3 regions of the Gelidimonas diazotrophica genome follow, and region 1 is predicted to be linked to each of the others. Evidence: predicted binding sites of a transcription regulator. Region 1 holds the regulator's gene; each other region holds the start of a gene.
The links. Region 1 encodes sigma-54, which starts transcription at its own class of promoters, with help from an activator protein. Its sites were predicted from a motif close to TGGCANGNAANCTGCTTT; they were not measured.

Region 2: a site for sigma-54 is predicted at 2,127-2,144, ahead of KGFNPO_RS16775 (P-II family nitrogen regulator). Genes of this name have one in related genera too.
Region 3: a site for sigma-54 is predicted at 1,438-1,455, ahead of prpB (methylisocitrate lyase). Genes of this name have one in related genera too.

The regions. Positions count from the first base shown of each region.
Region 1 is NZ_CM146349.1:279,326-285,684, forward strand. Features, by position in the region: gene aroKB (bifunctional shikimate kinase/3-dehydroquinate synthase AroKB) at 1-97, shown strand, start outside; gene KGFNPO_RS01360 (deoxyguanosinetriphosphate triphosphohydrolase) at 124-1,266, shown strand; gene KGFNPO_RS01365 (enoyl-CoA hydratase/isomerase family protein) at 1,545-2,636, opposite strand; gene hpf (ribosome hibernation-promoting factor, HPF/YfiA family) at 2,784-3,149, opposite strand; gene KGFNPO_RS01375 (RNA polymerase factor sigma-54) at 3,256-4,731, opposite strand; gene lptB (LPS export ABC transporter ATP-binding protein) at 4,766-5,524, opposite strand; gene lptA (lipopolysaccharide transport periplasmic protein LptA) at 5,526-6,074, opposite strand; gene lptC (LPS export ABC transporter periplasmic protein LptC) at 6,128-6,359, opposite strand, start outside.
Region 2 is NZ_CM146349.1:3,615,482-3,621,840, forward strand. Features, by position in the region: gene KGFNPO_RS16760 (type I restriction-modification system subunit M) at 1-43, opposite strand, end outside; gene KGFNPO_RS16765 (YifB family Mg chelatase-like AAA ATPase) at 218-1,738, opposite strand; gene KGFNPO_RS16770 (accessory factor UbiK family protein) at 1,743-1,982, opposite strand; gene KGFNPO_RS16775 (P-II family nitrogen regulator) at 2,191-2,529, shown strand; gene KGFNPO_RS16780 (ammonium transporter) at 2,600-3,925, shown strand; gene KGFNPO_RS16785 (chemotaxis protein CheW) at 4,209-6,359, shown strand, end outside.
Region 3 is NZ_CM146349.1:2,020,637-2,026,995, reverse strand. Features, by position in the region: gene prpR (propionate catabolism operon regulatory protein PrpR) at 1-1,259, opposite strand, end outside; gene prpB (methylisocitrate lyase) at 1,506-2,393, shown strand; gene prpC (bifunctional 2-methylcitrate synthase/citrate synthase) at 2,477-3,628, shown strand; gene KGFNPO_RS09365 (hypothetical protein) at 3,666-4,058, shown strand; gene acnD (Fe/S-dependent 2-methylisocitrate dehydratase AcnD) at 4,165-6,359, shown strand, end outside.

The DNA of each region.
Region 1 (6,359 bases):
GATCAAATTCATCCTCCTCAAGCCGCTCGGAAAACCCGCTATCATGAGCGTGCCGCCAGACATTCTGCTGGCAACGCTGCAAGCTGCAATTCATTAAATCACATTAAATTTGACTCCAGGCCCATGAACCTCAACGCCAATCTTGCTCCCTATGCAGCCCAGCCGGCCACATCGCAAGGCCGGCGTTTTGCGGAGCCGCCGCCTTCCTCGCGCACCGAGTTCCAGCGCGACCGTGACCGCATCATCCACTCTGCCGCCTTTCGCCGTCTGGAATACAAGACGCAAGTCTTTGTCAATTACGAAGGCGACCTGTTCCGCACCCGTTTGACGCATAGCCTTGAAGTGGCGCAAATCGCCCGCTCGGTGGCGCGTAATCTGCGCCTGAACGAAGATTTGATCGAAGCCATCGCGCTTGCGCATGACTTGGGGCACACGCCGTTCGGCCATGCCGGACAGGATGCGCTGAATGCCTGCATGCAGGGCTATGGCGGCTTTGAACATAATCTGCAAAGCTTGCGCGTGGTCGATGCGCTGGAACAACGGTATGGCGCTTTCGATGGCTTGAACCTGACCTTCGAGACCCGTGAAGGCATCCTCAAGCATTGCTCGCTGGAAAATGCGGCCAAGCTCGGTGCCATCGGCCAGCGTTTCATCGACCGCAGGCAGCCGTCGCTGGAGGCGCAGCTGGTCGATCTGGCTGACGCAATTGCTTATAACAATCACGATATCGATGACGGCTTGCGCTCCGGCTTGCTGACGGTCGAACAATTGGGCGAAGTCGATCTGTTCGCGCGTCATCGGCACGAAGTCGAAGCGGTATTTCCCGGCATCAGCGGGCGGCGGGCGATCTATGAAACGGTGCGTCGCATGATCAATGCGTTGATCGTCGATTTAATCCGGACTTCCGAGGCCCGCATCGCGCAGGCGCAACCGGCATCGATCGACGCGGTGCGCAGCGCCGGCACGCTGATCGCGTTTTCGGACCAGATGCGGCAGGATGCCGCCCTGATGAAGCATTTCCTGCATGAGAATCTGTACCGTCATTATCTGGTCAACCGCATGACGACCAAGGCGCGCCACATCATTACCGCGCTGTTTGAAGCCTTCATGGAAGAGCCGAGTCTGCTGCCGCCGGACCATCGCCTGCCTGCCGGGCAGAACGACTTGCAGGCGCAGGCGCGCAAAATTGCCGATTATATTGCCGGCATGACCGACCGTTATGCAACGCGCGAACATCGGCGTTTATTCATGGTGGAAGAACTCTGATAATTGGGGCATTAAAAAATACACCTCCAGGTATTTTTTAATACCGCATGTATAGCATGCGGAAAATCCACTGTTTTTAAATATACCCCCTGCTTATAAAGGTTTCCCGTAACTATTCAGCCGGCAAGGCAATTAAGAGCGGAATGGTACGATGTTGTAGGAGCGCACCCGGGCGCGATCAACGGCTGCAGTCAGGCGACTGCTTCCGCGCCCGGGTGCGCTCCTACAAAAAACCACTTCGGTTTGGAAGTTTCTTGATGCGGGCTGAATAGTTACGGTTATTCGAGGCTTCGCAGCGGATGCGCGTGCGGCGGCCAGACCGGCGCGAAGAAGCCGGCGATCATGTCCGGCGTTACCTCAGCCAGCGTGGCCGGATTCCACTGCGGCGCGTTATCCTTGTCCACCACCAGTGCCCGCACACCTTCGATGACTTCGCCCTGCTCGAAGCAATGACGCACCATGGTGCGCTCCATGCGCAGGCATTCGGCCACGCTCAGGGCGGCGCTGCGCCGGATCTGTTCCAGCGTCACGCACATCATCAGCGGCGAACGTTTTTGCATGAGGGCCAGAGTCTTTTGGGCGAACGGTGCTTGGTCCTGCGACAGCGATTTGATGATGTCTGGCACTGTATCCTGTGCAAAATGGCGATTGATCGCGTCCCGATGAACCGCCAGCATGCTGGCCTCGGGCGCAATGCCATTGTCGAAGTCGGCTGCGAAGTCGCAAATGGCCGTCCGCACCTCGATATCGTCGCCGGATTCGAGCATTTCTGTTAAGACCGGCAATTGCGACGACGGCAGGAAAAAATCGGCCAGGCCCGCATACAAGGCGTCCGCGGCGGTGATGATGTCGCCGGTAACGCCCAGATAGGTACCGAGTTGCCCTGCACATCGCGACAGAAAATAGCCGCTGCCGACATCCGGGAACAGGCCGATATTGACTTCCGGCATCGCCATTTTGGTGCGTTCGGTCACGATGCGCAGCCGGCTGGCAGGGCCGGCTTGCGCCACGCCCATGCCGCCGCCCATCACCACGCCATCCATCAGCGCGATATACGGTTTCGGATAATGATGGATCAGGTGGTTGAGCGCATATTCTTCGGTGAAAAAATCTTCCAGCAAAGCGCTGCCGCCACGCGGCGTTGCAATGCCGACATCGTAAAAGAAACGAATATCGCCGCCCGCGCAGAAAGCTTTTTCGCTGCTGCTGCGGATCAGCACCGCGCGGATGCCGGTGTCGGCGCGCCACGCCAGCAGCGTTTCAGTGAGAGTCCGGATCATCTCCAGCGACAAGGAATTGAGCGCCTTGGGACGATTCAGCGTGATGCAGCCGATCTGGTTTTCGGTCGAAATGTGAACGTGTTCTGTCATGGTGAAAGTGCGCCTTGGCTGGAATGGTGAATGGAGTTGCAATCGGGTAACAGTAGCAGATTGAACCGATGTATCAGGTACCAAAAAGGGCGCATCTTGCGCCCTTGATTGTTGCGAGTCGAATTGTTCGACTCTGCGTATCTCCTCTCAGGAAATCGCGGACGCTTCCGGCAACTCGGGTTCTCCGTCCCGGTGCTTGATGGCATCGTGTGGGTGGTCTTGTACCTTGCCCTTGTGCTTGATGATTTGGCGGTCGAGCTTGTCGATCATCGTATCGATGGCTGCGTACAGGTTTTGATCCGTGCTTTCAGCGTGCAGCGCTTTCCCGCTGAGATTCAGGTTGATTTCAGCGCGTTGCCGTTTTTCTTTTTCAGGGAGATTGTCAACGCTCAGGATGAGCGCGATATCAATGACATGATCGAAGTGGCGCGTAATGCGCTCGACTTTGGATTGTACATATTCGCGAATGGCGGGGGTTACTTCGAGGTGATGTCCACTGATGGTGAGATTCATAAAACACTCCTATGGAAATTATCGCTGCCTGCTTCGGGCCTGATGGGGCGGCCAGAGTCAAAATGCAGCAACAGTAACTGCATTGCAAGGACTTCAGACGACTGGACTACAAAGACTTTCGCAAATTGACAGGCGGGATTTTGAGCGCTTCGCGGTATTTTGCGACGGTACGACGGGCGATGACCATACCTTGCTCGCCCAGCATGTCGGCGATTTTACTGTCGGAAAGTGGTGTTTTCTGGTTTTCAGCTCCTATCAATTGTTTGATGAGTGCGCGGATTGCAGTGGAGGAAGCTTCTCCTCCGGTTTCGGTGGCGACATGGCTGCCAAAGAAGTATTTCAACTCAAACATACCATGCGGCGTGAGCATGTATTTTTGGGTAGTGACGCGGGAGATTGTGCTCTCGTGCAGGTTTAGTGTATCAGCAATTTCACGCAAGACAAGAGGCCGCATGGCGACTGCGCCGTGGCTGAAAAAATTCCGTTGCCGCTCGACTATCGCTTGTGCAACGCGCAAAATCGTATCAAAACGCTGCCGCATATTCTTGATCAGCCACTTCGCTTCCTGCAGCTGCGACGTCATCGAGCCGCTTCCCTTGTCTTGCTTAAGGATGTTGGCATACAGTGCATTGACCCGCAGGCGCGGCATGACTTCATGGTTCAAACTGACTTGCCAGCCATTTTTGCCGGGCCTGACTATGACGTCGGGCACTACATAATCGGCACTGCCGCTGCCGAATATGGCGCCCGGATGCGGGTTGCATTGCCTGATCAGCGCCTGTGCTTCGCGCAAATCCTCATCGTCGCAATCGAGCAGTTTTCTGAGTTTGCTAAAGTCGCGCTGCGCAAACAAAGCCAGGTGTTGTTCGACGATGGCCAGCGCCAGGCGACGCGTAACGAACGGTGCTTTAGGCAGGCGGCGGATCTGCAGCGCCAGACATTCCGACGGGTTGCGTGCGCCAACCCCGGCCGGGTCGAAACTTTGCAGCAAGGCCAGCGCGAACGTCAGATCTTCCGGCTCGATATCGAGTTCGGACGGCAAGCGAGCGTGGATGGCGTCAAGAGATTCTTCCAGGTAGCCATTGTCATCGAGCGCATCGATCAGCAATTCCAGCAACGCGCGGTCGCGCTGTTGCTGCAAGCTTAAATGGGCTTGCTCCAGCAGGTGCTCGCGCAGAGTGCATTCGTGGGCGCCGAGCTGGGCCCGGCCGTCGTCGTCTTCCGGTGCTTTGCTGGTGCGCGCCACATCGTCAAAACTCCAGTCCGATGCGGCCGTCTGTGCATCGGGCGTATCGAATCCGGCATCTGCTTCGGCGGCGCTGCCGTCTTGCATACTGGCTGGATCGGTTTCAGCTGAGGCTGTGGTGGTGGCAGGGCTGGTGCTGATTGCGCCATCGGCCAGCAAACGCACCGAATGGTCGAGCGGATCGTCCAGCCGTTCCAGCAGCGGGTTGTCGCACAGAATCTGTTCCAGTTCCTGGTGCAGCTCCAGCGTCGACAATTGCAGCAGGCGAATCGATTGCTGCAACTGCGGCGTCAGCGCAAGATGCTGCGAAGTGCGCAGCTGGAGTGATTGCTTCATACCGAAAGGACTTGTCGCATCAGGTGGTTTATCTTCACATGCGGAAATGTTCGCCCAGGTACACCCGCCGTACCGAGGCATCTTCAATGATGTCGTCGGGCTGGCCGCTGGCCAGCACCGCACCCTGGTTGATGATGTAGGCGCGGTCGCAGATGCCGAGGGTTTCGCGCACATTGTGGTCGGTGATCAGCACGCCGATGCCGCGCTCCTTGAGGAAACGCACGATGCGCTGAATCTCGATGACGGCAATCGGATCGATCCCGGCAAACGGTTCATCGAGCAGGATGAAGCGCGGGTTGGTGCCCAGCGCCCGGGCGATCTCGACCCGCCGGCGTTCGCCGCCGGAAAGCGACAGCGCCTGATTTTCGCGCAATTTTTCAATTTGCAAGTCGGCCAGCAGCTTGTTCAGGCGTTCTTCAATGGCAGCTTTCGAGAGCGCTTTGCCATTTTCTTTTTGCAACTCCAGTACTGCACGGATATTGTCCTCGACCGTCAGTTTACGAAAAACCGAGGCTTCCTGCGGCAGGTAAGACAGACCGAGTAACGCGCGGCGATGGATCGGCAGGCGCGAGATGTCGACGCCGTCGAGATCAATGGTGCCGGCGTCCGATGGCACCAAACCTACGATCATGTAAAACGATGTGGTCTTGCCGGCCCCGTTGGGGCCTAGCAAGCCAACCACTTCGCCGCTTTTTACTTCCAGCGAGATGTCGCGCACGACCAGCCGTTTGCTGTAACTTTTTTGCAGCCCGCGCACGCTCAGGGTACTGCCTGGGATACTGGATCGGCTCATCTTATTGGCCCTTTACAGTACGCGGCTGGATGGTCACCTTGATGCGCCCGTTGCCCGGCGTGCCGGCACCGCTGGCGCTGTTGGTAACGTTGAAGAATTCGCTGCCGCTGTTGTAGGAAATGAATTCGCCTTCGACTTCGTCGATGGTCTTGCTGCCATCGAGCCGCTTCAGCTTCGCGTGCGAAAACAATTTGGCTATTTCTGCCTTGGTATCGTATTCGATCCGCTCTGCCTGTCCTTCCACCCACAGGTTGGGACCGCCATCGCGCTTCTGGCGAAAGGTTGCCACTGCACCCGGTGCGCCGTACAAAGTGGCGAACTGATAGCCGGCCGGGTCTGTCGTGACGACCACCTTGCCCGCTTTCATCAGCAGCGTGCCGCGCGTTAAGACCACGTTGCCGATGAAGGTGTTGATCTGTTTGAGATCATCGTAAGCCATTTGGTTGGCTTCGATGTTGGTCGGCTTGTCTGCATCGGCTTTTTCGGCCAGCGCGCCCGCCGAAAAAATCATCCCGGCCAGCGTCAGGGACATCAGAAAAAACCGTTTCATAACGCTATTCCTATCAAAGAGGGTTGGTTGCCGCAGGCTCGGTGCAGTAAGCATCAATGCGCCGACGATGCCGGAAAGCTGCCGCGCACATTGCCCGATACACGCAATTCCCGGGTGGCGTTGTTGGCAAATAGGCCATTGCCCGAGAGCGTGGACTGGCCCAGCAGTACTTTCACCGGCTGGTCCGACTGCATCACATCTTCGTCGGGCAGCAGCAGCAGGTATTCGGTTTCTAGGTGCAGGGCTTGGCTCTGGCCGGAAGCGGGGCGATCGATTTGCACTTTC
Region 2 (6,359 bases), 490 kb from region 1:
TTTGCCACAGGGATGCGTAGAGTTCGGATTTTTTAATTGCCACTATGTACCTTGGTTCAATACGAAATCGTATAGCGTTGTGATGTATTTTTTATGAAATTGGCAACTGATCTGAAAGATCACGCTGTTATTTGAAGAAAATCTGAAGCGCTATTTCTCTCACTCTGAAATGCCTGGTTATATATTTTGACCGTATTCGAGCGTGCCCCAACCGCAATCAATGCTCCCGCAGCGCCCGCCGATACTGGATTGCCTCGGCTATGTGGGCGCTGCCGATGTTGGTTTGGCCGGCCAGGTCGGCGATGGTGCGCGCCACTTTCAGCACCCGGTGATAGGCGCGGGCGGACCAGTTCAGGCGGATCATGGCGGCGCGCAGCAGTTGTTCGGCGCTAGAGTCCGGCTTGCAGTGGGCATCGATTTCGCCGGTGGAGAGCGCATGGTTGCCTTTGCCTTGGCGGCTCAGTTGCAGCGCAAAGGCGCGCTCAACCCGGGCATGTACGGCGCTTGATGGTTCGCCGTCGGCTTGCCTGAGCAAATCTTCGTGCGGCAACGCGCCGACCTGGATTTGCATGTCGATGCGGTCCAGCAGCGGGCCGGAGATTTTGTCCTGATAGCGCGCCACGATATCGGGCGTGCAGCGGCATTTGCCGGACGCATGGCCGAGGTAGCCGCACGGGCACGGGTTCATCGCCGCGATCAGCTGGAAGCGGGCCGGGAAATCGGCTTGCCGCGCTGCTCTGGAAATGGTGATGTGGCCGGACTCCAGCGGCTCGCGCAAGACTTCCAGCACGCTGCGGCCGAATTCCGGTAATTCATCCAAAAACAACACGCCGCAATGCGCCAGCGAAATTTCGCCGGGACGCGGCACGCTGCCGCCACCAACCAATGCGACGCCGGAAGCGGTGTGATGCGGGGCACGATATGGCCGCACTTTCCAGCGGTCAATCGAGAAGCCGCTGGTAAGCGATTGCACCGCGGCTGATTCCAGCGCTTCGTCCTCTGTCATCGACGGCAAGATGCCGGGAAAGCGCGCTGCCAACATCGACTTGCCGGTGCCTGGAGAACCAACCATCAAGACGCTATGACCGCCGGCGGCGGCCACTTCCAGCGCCCGCTTGGCCTGTACCTGCCCTTTGACCTCGGAAAAGTCCGGATATTCGGGCCGTATCTCCAGCGCGCTCACCACATGCGGCTTTAGCCTTGCATCTGTATCGATAGCACAGAAATGGGCGCACACCTGCAATAGTGAATCGGCCGGCAATATCGTCACATCCCGCACTAACGCCGCTTCATCGGCGCTGGCGCGGGGCAGGATGAAGGCGCGCTGGCGACCGCCTGCGCTAGTTTTATGCATCGCAAAAGTCATCGCCAGCGCACCGCGAATCGGGCGCAACGCGCCGGACAGCGACAGTTCGCCGGCGAACTCGTATTGATCCAGCGTATCGCCCGGAATCTGGCCGGAGGCGGCCAGGATGCCGAGCGCAATCGGCAGGTCGAAGCGGCCGGATTCCTTCGGCAGATCGGCTGGCGCGAGGTTGACGGTGATGCGTTTGGCGGGGAATTCAAAGCGCGCATTCTGCAATGCGGCGCGAACCCGGTCCTTCGATTCCTTGACCTCGGTTTCCGGCAAACCGACTATCGTAAAACTTGGCAGGCCATTGGCCAGATGCACCTCGACGGTGACTTCCGGGGCGTGCATGCCGGTCAGTGCGCGGCTTTTCAGGACTGCCAGGCTCATCCGCTTATTTGGTCAGTTGCGCTTCGAGTTCGGCCACGCGGGTTTCCAGCGCTTCCAGTTTGGCGCGGGTTTTAGCCAGCACCTGGGTCTGAATATCGAATTCTTCGCGGGTGACCAAGTCCATCTTGGCAAAGCCCTGGTTGAGCATGGCCTTGACATTCTTTTCCATTCCCTTGGCCGGCGAATTTTCCAGCACCTGGTTGATCTTGTTCTGGAAATCGTTCAAAAAATTGCCTTTGTTCATGATATTTCCTATCGTAGTCAGGCGCACAACTTTGGTGCAATGATGGGTCGATACTGGCACCAGCGCCCAGCTATGGTGCGCAATACTGTCCGGGCCAGGCAGGCATCACGTTTGGAAGCCAGCCAAAATCATACATCAGGGAGCTGGCACGAGTTCTGCTAATGATGGTTTGAAACAGTTTATTTCACCCTGCCCAATCGAGGTTCCCATGAAAATCATTACTGCAATCATCAAACCCTTCAAACTCGACGAGGTGCGCGAAGCTTTGTCGGATATCGGCGTGCATGGCATCACGGTCACTGAAGTCAAGGGTTTCGGACGCCAAAAAGGTCACACAGAGTTGTATCGCGGTGCCGAGTACGTGGTCGACTTCCTGCCAAAAACCAAAATCGAAGCGGCCGTCGATGACGCCATCGTGGAACAGGTTATCGAAGCCATCGAAAAAGTGGCGCGCACCGGCAAAATCGGCGACGGCAAGATTTTTGTCCAGGATTTGTTGCAAGTCATCCGCATCCGCACCGGCGAAACCGGCCAGGACGCGCTTTGAAGTACGCAAGCGCCCGTCAAATCAAGCACTTCAAGTAAATAAATTAATAAATTTAGCCAAGGGAATCCAGATGAAAAAAATACACGCAGGATTTGGGGCGCTGATCGCCCTGCTGGCAGCGTCGGGGGCGCAGGCCGCAACCGAAGTGGCCGCAGTGGTGGCAGCCACCGTCGACAAGGGCGATACCGGCTGGATGATGACGGCCACCGTGCTGGTGATTGCGATGACGATTCCCGGCCTGGCGCTGTTTTACGGCGGCCTGGTGCGGGCCAAGAACATGCTGTCGGTGCTGATGCAGGTGTTCGTGGTGTTTTCCCTGATCGTTATCTTGTGGGCCGCATACGGCTACACCCTGGCGTTTTCCGGCACCAATGCTTTTATCGGCAGCTTAGATAAACTGTTTCTGCTGGGCGTGGGCAAGGATTCGCTGGCGGACACATTTACTGCCGGGGTAAAAATTCCTGAATTCGTGTTCATTGCATTCCAGGCCACCTTTGCCGCCGTTACCTGCGGGCTGATCGTCGGCTCTTTCGCCGAACGCATCCGCTTTAGCGCGGTGCTTCTGTTCGCCGCGATCTGGTTCACTTTCAGCTATTTGCCGATCGCCCACATGGTCTGGTTTACCGAAGGTTTGCTGTTCAAAATGGGGGCAATCGACTTCGCCGGCGGTACCGTGGTGCATATCAACGCGGCGGTTGCAGGCTTGATCGGCGCTTACATGGTCGGCAAGCGGATCGGCTTCGGCAAAGAATCCATGACGCCGCACTCGCTGACACTGACTATGGTCGGGGCGTCGCTATTGTGGGTCGGCTGGTTCGGTTTCAACGCCGGCTCCAACCTGGAAGCCACTTCGGGTGCGTCGCTGGCGCTGATCAACACCTTGCTGGCACCGGCTGCGGCGACTCTGTCATGGATTGCCGGCGAAGCTTTGTCGAAAGGCAAATCGTCGATGTTGGGCGCGGCCTCCGGCTGCGTTGCTGGCCTGGTGGCAATCACGCCAGCCTGCGGCACGGTGGGTCCGATGGGCGCGATTGTGATCGGCTTGCTGGCGGGTGTGCTCTGTCTGTGGGGCGTGAATGGCCTGAAACGCATGCTCGGCGCTGACGATACGCTTGACGTGTTTGGCGTCCACGGCGTCGGCGGCATCCTGGGCGCGCTGTTGACCGGCGTGTTTACTGCGCCGTCGCTGGGCGGCACTGGCGCAGTCGATTTCTCGATTGCCAGCCAGGTCGCGATCCAGGCCAAGGCAGTACTGCTGACCATCGTCTGGTCCGGCGTGGTATCGGTAGTTGCCTACAAACTGGTGGATATGGTGCTTGGCTTGCGGGTGGCGGAAGACGCCGAACGCGAAGGCCTGGACGTTACCAGCCACGGCGAATCGGCGTATCACTATTGATTTGACTGGATTACATCCAGCGGCCCGGCGCAATCCGGGCAGCGCCGCTGGATGAAATCAAAAAAACGGGAGTATGCCAATAAATATGGCATTTACCGCATTAATCAATTGCGATATCAATAAATACGCCGCCTGGTATATATACCATTGCTGGCGCAAAATATATTCGCAGGCGGATGCGCCGCGCGCACCCGCCGATTGATTCATTTTTCGCCAGTCATCCATGTCCAACCTATTGCGTTGATTGCTTGGTACCTGCCCTCTCTTTCACAGGACGCGCAAAATGCATCACACCGCCCAGCTTCAGATCGACACCTTTCTGCCCTACATGCGCGACGTGATCCGTTGCGAGCAATCGCTGCACGAGCTCAACCTGATGTGGCGCATCATCGAAGCTTCGGCCAAGATGAATTGTCCGCTGGAAGCCAAAGCTATTCTGCCGACCATGGCCGCCACGCGTGCCGGTTTCAACCGCCTGGAGCAGGAACTGGTAACCAGCCTGGTGCGTGAAAAAGTGGCGACAGTGCAGAGCGAAATCGGCACCAAGGCCCAGTACGTGATCGACATCGTGGTGCGCAATTTGTACGAGCGTACCGCCGACGTCGGCTTTCTTGCCACCGACAACGCGTTGTGCGCGTTCGCCGCCGGGCTGCATGAAAACCAGGATATGATCCGGGCCCGCTTGCGCGCCTACCGCAACAAGTACACGGTCTACGACGAGATCATTTTGCTCGATGTCGCCGGCAATGTATTGGTGCAGATTGACGACGCCACGCCGCTGGAAGGCAGCGCCGACGCGCTGCTTGCGCTGACGCTGGCATCGGATAATTATGTCGAAACTTTTCGTGCCAGCGACTTGCGTCCAGGCAAGCAGAAGGCATTGATTTACTCGCGCCGCATGCTGCATCCGGACACCGGTGTCGCGGTCGGCGTGCTGTGCCTGTGCTTTAACTTCGAGCAGGAAATGGCAGGCATTTTTCATTCGCATCGCGATCCTGCGGGGCGCTCGAACATGCTGTTGCTGGATGGCGATAATTGCGTCATCGAAAGCGCAGATCCACTCTGGATTCCGCTCGGCGCCAAGGTGCCAACCAATCAAAATGCAGCGCCCGAACTGATGATGTTGGGCGGCCGCGAATACCTGGTCCAGACCTTTGCCGCCGTCGGCTATCAAGGTTATATGGGGCCAAACGGCTGGAAGGGGCAAGTCATGATTCCGGTCGAAGTCGCATTTAGCGGCGGCGGCAGCAATGCACTGGAGGCGCTCGACCCGGCGGTTTCCGACGGGCTGTTGTCGCACGCGCAATCGTTTTGCCCGCCGCTGTATGAAATCATGACTGCCGCGGAAACGATCCGGCGGGTAGTCTGGAACGGTCAGGTAATGACGGCGGGTCAGCACCACGAGCTGCTGAAACTGAAAACCATCCTGGACCAGATCAGCGAAACCGGAGCCCGTAGCAACGCGTTATTTACCCAATCCATCAACGCCCTGTACCAGACCGTGCTGGCGTCCAGCCTGCGCGATTCCGAGTTCGTCTCGCATCTGCTGGTCGATCTGCTGGATCGCAATTTATACGAGCGCTCGGATGATTGTCGCTGGTGGGCGCTGGCGCCGGAACTGCGGGCTGCGCTCGCAGCCCCGGAGTGCGATTGGGAAACCACCTCTCGCATCAACGGCATTCTGGAATACATCAATCGTCTGTACACGGTGTACACCCGCATCTTTGTCTACGATCACAACGGCTGCATCGTCGCCTGCACCCATCCTGAGCAGGACGGCAGTTCGGTGATCGGCACCAGCATTGACGCCGCAACGCTGGAACAGGTACGGGCGCTACGCACCGAACAGGATTATCACGTCTCGCCCTTTGCGCCGACGCCGCTGTATGGCGCTGCGCCGACCTATATTTACCATGCGGCGATTCGCGCTCCCAACGCTCCCAATGATGAGCGGCTGGTAGTCGGCGGTATCGGCATTGTGTTTGACGCCGCGCCTGAATTTTCAGCCATGCTGCACGGCGGACTGGCGGGCAAGAAAGACAGCACCGCTTTTTTCATCAATCGTCAGGGCATCGTAATTTCCAGCACCGACCCGAGCCGCCCGGTTGGCACGCACCTGGAAATCGACGCCGCCTTGCTGGCACTGCCGAACGGCTGCAGCGCCTCGCGCATCGTGATCCACAATGGGCATTACGCGATTCTGGGCTGCACGGCATCCTGCGGTTACCGAGAGTTCAAGGTCTCCGATGGCTACCACGAAGATGTGCTGGCGGTGGTGTTCGATAGGTTCGGCGCAGTGCGCGAACGCAGCGCACGCGGGATGGTCGCCAAGGCCGACACCGCCCTGATGGCTGATTTTACGCAAACCAACGGCCGCGAGTTTGCCACTTTCTTTATCGATGGGGTCTTGTTCGCGCTGCCGGCAGAGTTTGCG
Region 3 (6,359 bases), 1.7 Mb from region 1:
ACCGCCAACGCAATCAGGTCGTCGCACCGTTCGCGCAGCGGCGGCAGCGTCAGGCGCAGCACCGCCAGCCGGTAAAACAAGTCGGCGCGAAAACGCCCTGCGCGGATGCGTTGTTCCAGATCGCAATGGGTGGCGCTGATGATGCGCACATCGACCGGAATCGGCCGGGTGCCGCCGACGCGCACGATTTCACGCTCTTCCAGTACTCGCAGCAACCGGGTTTGCAGCGTCAACGGCATTTCGCCGATTTCATCCAGAAACAGCGTGCCGCGCTGGGCCGCTTCGAACAGCCCGGCGTGGCCACCGCGGCGCGATCCGGTGAATGCGCCTTCTTCATAGCCGAACAACTCGGACTCCAGCAGGGATTCTGCAATCGCGCCGCAATTGACGACGACAAAGGGCCGGTTGCCGGCCGCCATGCGCGGATTTTCGCGGTGAATCGCTTGCGCCACCAATTCCTTGCCGGTGCCGGTTTCGCCCTGAATCAGTACGGTGGCGGGGGACCTTGCATACAGCACCACGGTTTGCCGCAATGTTTCCATGGCACTGGATTCGCCGCGCAAATCGGTGATGCCGTGTTTGGCGCGCAAGGTGTCAGCCATACCCGCAGCCGCGGTCACCGGTGCGCCGCGCCCGCGCTGCGACTCCAGTTGCGTCAGTTTGGCGATTTCCAGCGCGTCGTCGAAGGCTTGCCGGATCGATGCGGCCGAATATACGAAGACTGCTGCCAGTCCTGCTTCCGCAGCCAGATCGGTAATCAGACCGGCGCCGACGATGGCTTTGATGCCGCTGGCTTTGAGTTCGTTGATCTGGGCCCGGGCGTCTTCCTCGGTAGCATATTTGCGCTGCGCAATGCGAAAGCCGAATGCGTTTTGAAATTCTTTCAGCGCCGGCATCGTGCTTTGATAGGTGATGATGCCGATGTCGGGCGTGATTTTGCGCGCGCGCGATAGCGCCTGCATCACGTCGAAGCCGCTGGCCTTGGCGATTACCACCGGCACCGACAAGCGGCTTTTCAGATAAGTGCCGTTGGAGCCGGCGGCTATCACCGCGTCGCAGCGTTCGGTTGCCATGCGCTCGCGGATATGGCGTGCCGCATCTTCAAAACCGAGATCAATCGGCTCGATGGTGGCGCGATCGTCGTATTCCAGCGTGATGTCGCGAAACAGGTCCGCCAAACGCGATACGGAAACGGTCCAGATGACCGGTTTTTCCTTGCTGCTGTCGTTCTGAAAGTGGGCGTTTGGATTGGGGCGCATGTTTCAATCCTGTTTCAATGTTTCAAATGAGGCGACGATTGTAACGCGTATTGAAACAAAACTTGCCCACATCAAGAAATCGCATGCCGCTGCACGTTACGCTGTAAGCTTCTCAAGCTAATGAATCGCAAGGTATTTTTAAATTTCTGATGCGCGCATGCCGGCATTTCCGTCAATGTGGCACGGCGATTGCAATACAGTGCGCAGTTAGCGTCAGTGAAACCTCTCAACAGATAAGGTGAAGACATGAGTTTGTATTCCGCAGGAGCCGCCTTCCGCAAGGCGATGCAAGAAGAGTCCCCGTTGCAAGTCATTGGCGCGATTAACGCCAACCATGCGCTGCTGGCCAAACGTGCCGGTTTCAAGGCGATTTACCTTTCTGGTGGCGGTGTCGCTGCCGGCTCGCTCGGTCTGCCCGACCTTGGGATTTCCAATCTGGACGATGTGTTGACCGACGTGCGGCGCATTACCGATGTCTGCGACCTGCCGCTGTTAGTCGATGTGGATACCGGTTTTGGTTCCAGCGCGTTCAATGTTGCGCGCACCGTCAAATCGATGATCAAGTTCGGTGCTGCCGCGCTGCATATCGAAGACCAGGTCGGCGCCAAGCGCTGCGGCCACCGTCCGAACAAGGAAATCGTCAGCAAGCAGGAAATGGTTGACCGCATCAAGGCTGCAGTCGATGCCCGTACCGACGAGAATTTCGTGATCATGGCGCGCACCGATTCGCTGGCAGTCGAAGGGCTGGAGTCCGCGCTGGAACGTGCCATCGCTTACGTCGAAGCTGGTGCCGACATGCTCTTTCCGGAAGCGATTACCGAGCTGGCGATGTACCAGAAGTTTGCCGCTGCGGTCAAAGTGCCGGTGCTGGCCAACATCACCGAATTCGGCGCTACGCCGTTGTTTACGGTGGAAGAGTTGAAGTCAGCCGATGTCAGCCTGGTGCTATACCCGCTGTCGGCTTTTCGCGCGATGAACAAGGCTGCCGAAAACGTATATACCGCAATCCGCCGTGACGGCTCGCAAAAGAATGTGATCGACACCATGCAAACCCGTATGGAACTGTACGACCGCATCAATTACCACGATTTCGAACAGCATCTGGACGCGTTGTTTGCGGCACAGAAGAAATAAGATATTTCCGTAGTGTATTCTCAGGTGTGCAGCCGCAAGCCTGCACACCTGAAACAGGATTCTTTCTCGTTAGGAAACAAAAAATGAGCGTACCGCAATTAGCAACTTTCAAGCCTAAAAAATCCGTCGCTTTGTCTGGCGTCACTGCAGGCAACACCGCACTGTGTTCCGTCGGCAAGAACGGCAACGATCTGCATTACCGTGGCTATGACATTCTGGATATCGCCGATACTTGCGAATTCGAAGAAATCGCCTATCTGCTGGTACACGGCAAACTGCCTACCGCAGCCGAACTCAAGGGCTACAAAGCCAAGCTGAAATCCTTGCGCGGCTTGCCTGCCAGCGTCAAGGCTGCGCTGGAAGCGCTGCCTGCCGCATCGCACCCGATGGACGTGATGCGCACCGGTATCTCTGTACTCGGCTGCACTCTGCCAGAAAAAGATGATCACAACGTCCCAGGCGCGCGCGACATCGCCGACCGTCTGATGGCGTCATTCGGTTCCATGTTGCTGTACTGGTATCACTTCAGCACCAATGGCAAACGTATTGACGTTGAAACCGACGACGAGTCGATCGGTGGCCATTTCCTGCACTTGCTGCATGGCGTGAAACCGTCCGCTGCATGGGAAAAGGCGATGCACACTTCGCTGATCCTGTACGCCGAGCATGAATTCAATGCGTCTACTTTCACCAGTCGCGTCATCGCCGGCACCGGTTCCGATATTTACTCCGCCATCACGGGTGGAATCGGCGCCTTGCGCGGCCCAAAACACGGCGGCGCGAATGAAGTTGCATTAGAAATCCAGAAGCGTTACGACAATCCGGACGAAGCCGAAGCGGACATCAAAAAACGCGTCGAAAACAAGGAAGTCGTGATTGGTTTCGGTCATCCGGTGTATACCGTGTCCGACCCGCGCAACAAGGTCATCAAGGAAGTTGCGCACAATTTGTCCAAGGAAGCCGGTTCGACTGCGATGTTCGACATTGCCGAGCGTCTGGAAACCGTGATGTGGGACATCAAAAAAATGTTCCCGAACTTGGACTGGTTCTCGGCTGTGTCGTATCACATGATGGGGGTGCCGACCGCAATGTTTACACCGTTGTTCGTGATTGCCCGTACTTCCGGCTGGGCTGCGCACATTATCGAACAACGCATCGATAACAAAATTATCCGTCCTTCCGCCAACTATGTCGGTCCAGACGATTTAAAATTCGTACCAATCGGCGAACGCTAGCCAATCCGGCCGGCGCGTATCGGTATTGGAGAAAATTATGATTGCCCTGAGACTGACATCCACCCTGATTTTCGCCGCCTTGTTAGCAGCTTGCGCATCCAAGGTGCCGCTGTCGGAAACCAAGCCGGCGCCAGTGGCTGCAATACCGATGTTGCAACCGGTGCCTGCCAAAACAGCTTTGATCGCCGGCAATTTTCGCTGTGAACTTGGCAATCAGGTCGACGTAAGTGCCGACCTGCAGCATCCGGACGCGATCAATGTAGCTTGGAAGGGACGCTCGTATCCGCTGCAAGCAGTCGCAACCTCCACCGGTGCGCTGCGCTATGAAGATACGGCCAGCGGCCATGTGTGGATTCAGATCCCGGCCAAATCCATGCTTTTGAATGCCAAGGCAGGCCAGCAGCTTGCCAATGAATGCAAGACCCGATAAATTTTTTTGAACAGGAATGTCGGCCACGACGACCTGCAGTTCGTGCCGTCCAAGGACCGTAAGTAAAGTCTGACCCCTGATCATTACACTCTTTCTGGACTAATCCGTGAACACCATAAACCGCAAGCCCCTACCGGGCACCAAGCTAGATTTCTTCGACACGCGTGCTGCGGTCGACGCGATCCAGCCCGGCGCTTATGACAAACTGCCGTACACCTCACGCGTACTGGCTGAAAACCTGGTGCGCCGCTGTGACCCGGCCACACTGAACGATTCCCTGAAGCAATTCATCGAGCGCAAGCGCGACCTGGACTTCCCATGGTTCCCGGCCCGTGTAATTTGTCATGACATTCTGGGCCAGACCGCACTGGTCGACCTCGCCGGCCTGCGTGACGCCATTGCCGCCCAAGGCGGTGACCCCGCCATGGTCAACCCGGTTGTGCCGACGCAACTGGTGGTGGATCACTCGCTGGCGGTGGAGTGCGGCGGTTTCGATCCGGATGCGTTCACCAAGAACCGTGCCATCGAAGACCGTCGTAATGAAGACCGTTTTGACTTCATCGACTGGACCAAAAAAGCGTTCAAGAACGTCGATGTGATCCCTCCGGGCAACGGCATCTTGCATCAAATTAACCTTGAACGCATGAGTCCGGTTGTGCAGGTAAAAGACGGCGTCGCCTTTCCGGATACCCTGGTCGGCACCGACAGCCACACCCCGATGGTCGACGCCCTGGGCGTGATCGCCATCGGCGTGGGTGGGCTGGAAGCTGAAAGCGTGATGTTGGGCCGCGCCTCCTGGATGCGTCTGCCGGACATCATCGGGGTGGAGTTGAGCGGCAAGCCTCAGCCGGGCATCACGGCGACGGACACCGTGCTGGCACTGACCGAATTCCTGCGCAAGCAAAAGGTCGTGTCCTCTTACCTTGAGTTCTACGGTGAAGGCGCTTCCCACCTGACGCTGGGCGACCGTGCGACCATCTCCAACATGACGCCAGAGTTTGGCGCCACCGCGGCGATGTTCTACATCGACGAGCAGACCATCAAATACCTGAAGCTCACCGGTCGTGACGATGCGCTGGTCAAGCTGGTGGAAATCTATGCCAAGGAAACCGGCCTCTGGGCGGACAGCCTGAAGAACGCCGAGTACGAACGTGTACTCAAATTCGACCTGTCTTCTGTAGTGCGCAACATTGCAGGGCCAAGCAACCCGCACAACCGCGTGCCGACTTCCGAACTGGCTGCGCGCGGCATCAGCGGCAAGGTCGAGAACGAGCCGGGGCTGATGCCGGACGGCGCCGTGATCATCGCCGCCATTACCAGTTGCACCAACACCAATAACCCGCGCAACATGATTGCCGCCGGCCTGATTGCCCGCAACGCCAATGCCCGTGGCTTAACCCGCAAGCCGTGGGTAAAAACTTCGCTGGCACCGGGGTCCAAGACGGTTCAGCTGTATCTGGAAGAAGCCAAACTGCTGCCGGAACTGGAGCAACTGGGCTTTGGCGTCGTGGGCTTCGCCTGCACCTCTTGCAACGGCATGTCCGGCGCGCTCGATCCTGTGATCCAGAAAGAAGTGGTGGAGCGCGACCTGTTCGCCACCGCCGTGCTGTCCGGCAACCGCAACTTCGACGGTCGCATCCACCCGTACGCCAAGCAAGCCTTTCTGGCTTCGCCGCCCTTGGTGGTGGCCTACGCCATTGCCGGCACCATTCGTTTCGACATCGAGAAAGACGTCTTGGGTATCGACACCGATGGCAAACCGGTGACCTTGAAAGACATCTGGCCGTCTGATGAAGAAATCGACGCCATCGTCGCTTCCAGCGTGAAGCCGGAGCAGTTCCGCAAGGTGTATATCCCGATGTTCGCCAAGCAGCAAGACGATGGCGAGAAGGTCAGTCCGCTGTACGAATGGCGTCCGCAGACCACCTACATCCGCCGTCCGCCTTACTGGGAAGGCGCGCTGGCCGGAGAACGTACGCTCAAGGGCATGCGTCCGCTGGCAGTGCTGGGTGACAACATCACGACCGACCACATGTCTCCGTCCAATGCCATCATGCTCAACAGCGCTGCCGGAGAGTACCTGGCGAAAATGGGCTTGCCAGAGGAGGACTTCAACTCCTACGCGACCCACCGTGGCGATCACTTGACCGCGCAGCGCGCTACTTTTGCCAATCCCACTCTGAAGAACGAAATGGTGGTGGTGGAAGGCAAGCTGAAAGCAGGTTCGCTGACTCGCATCGAGCCGGAAGGCAAGGTCACCCGCATGTGGGAAGCCATCGAAACCTACATGGAGCGCAAGCA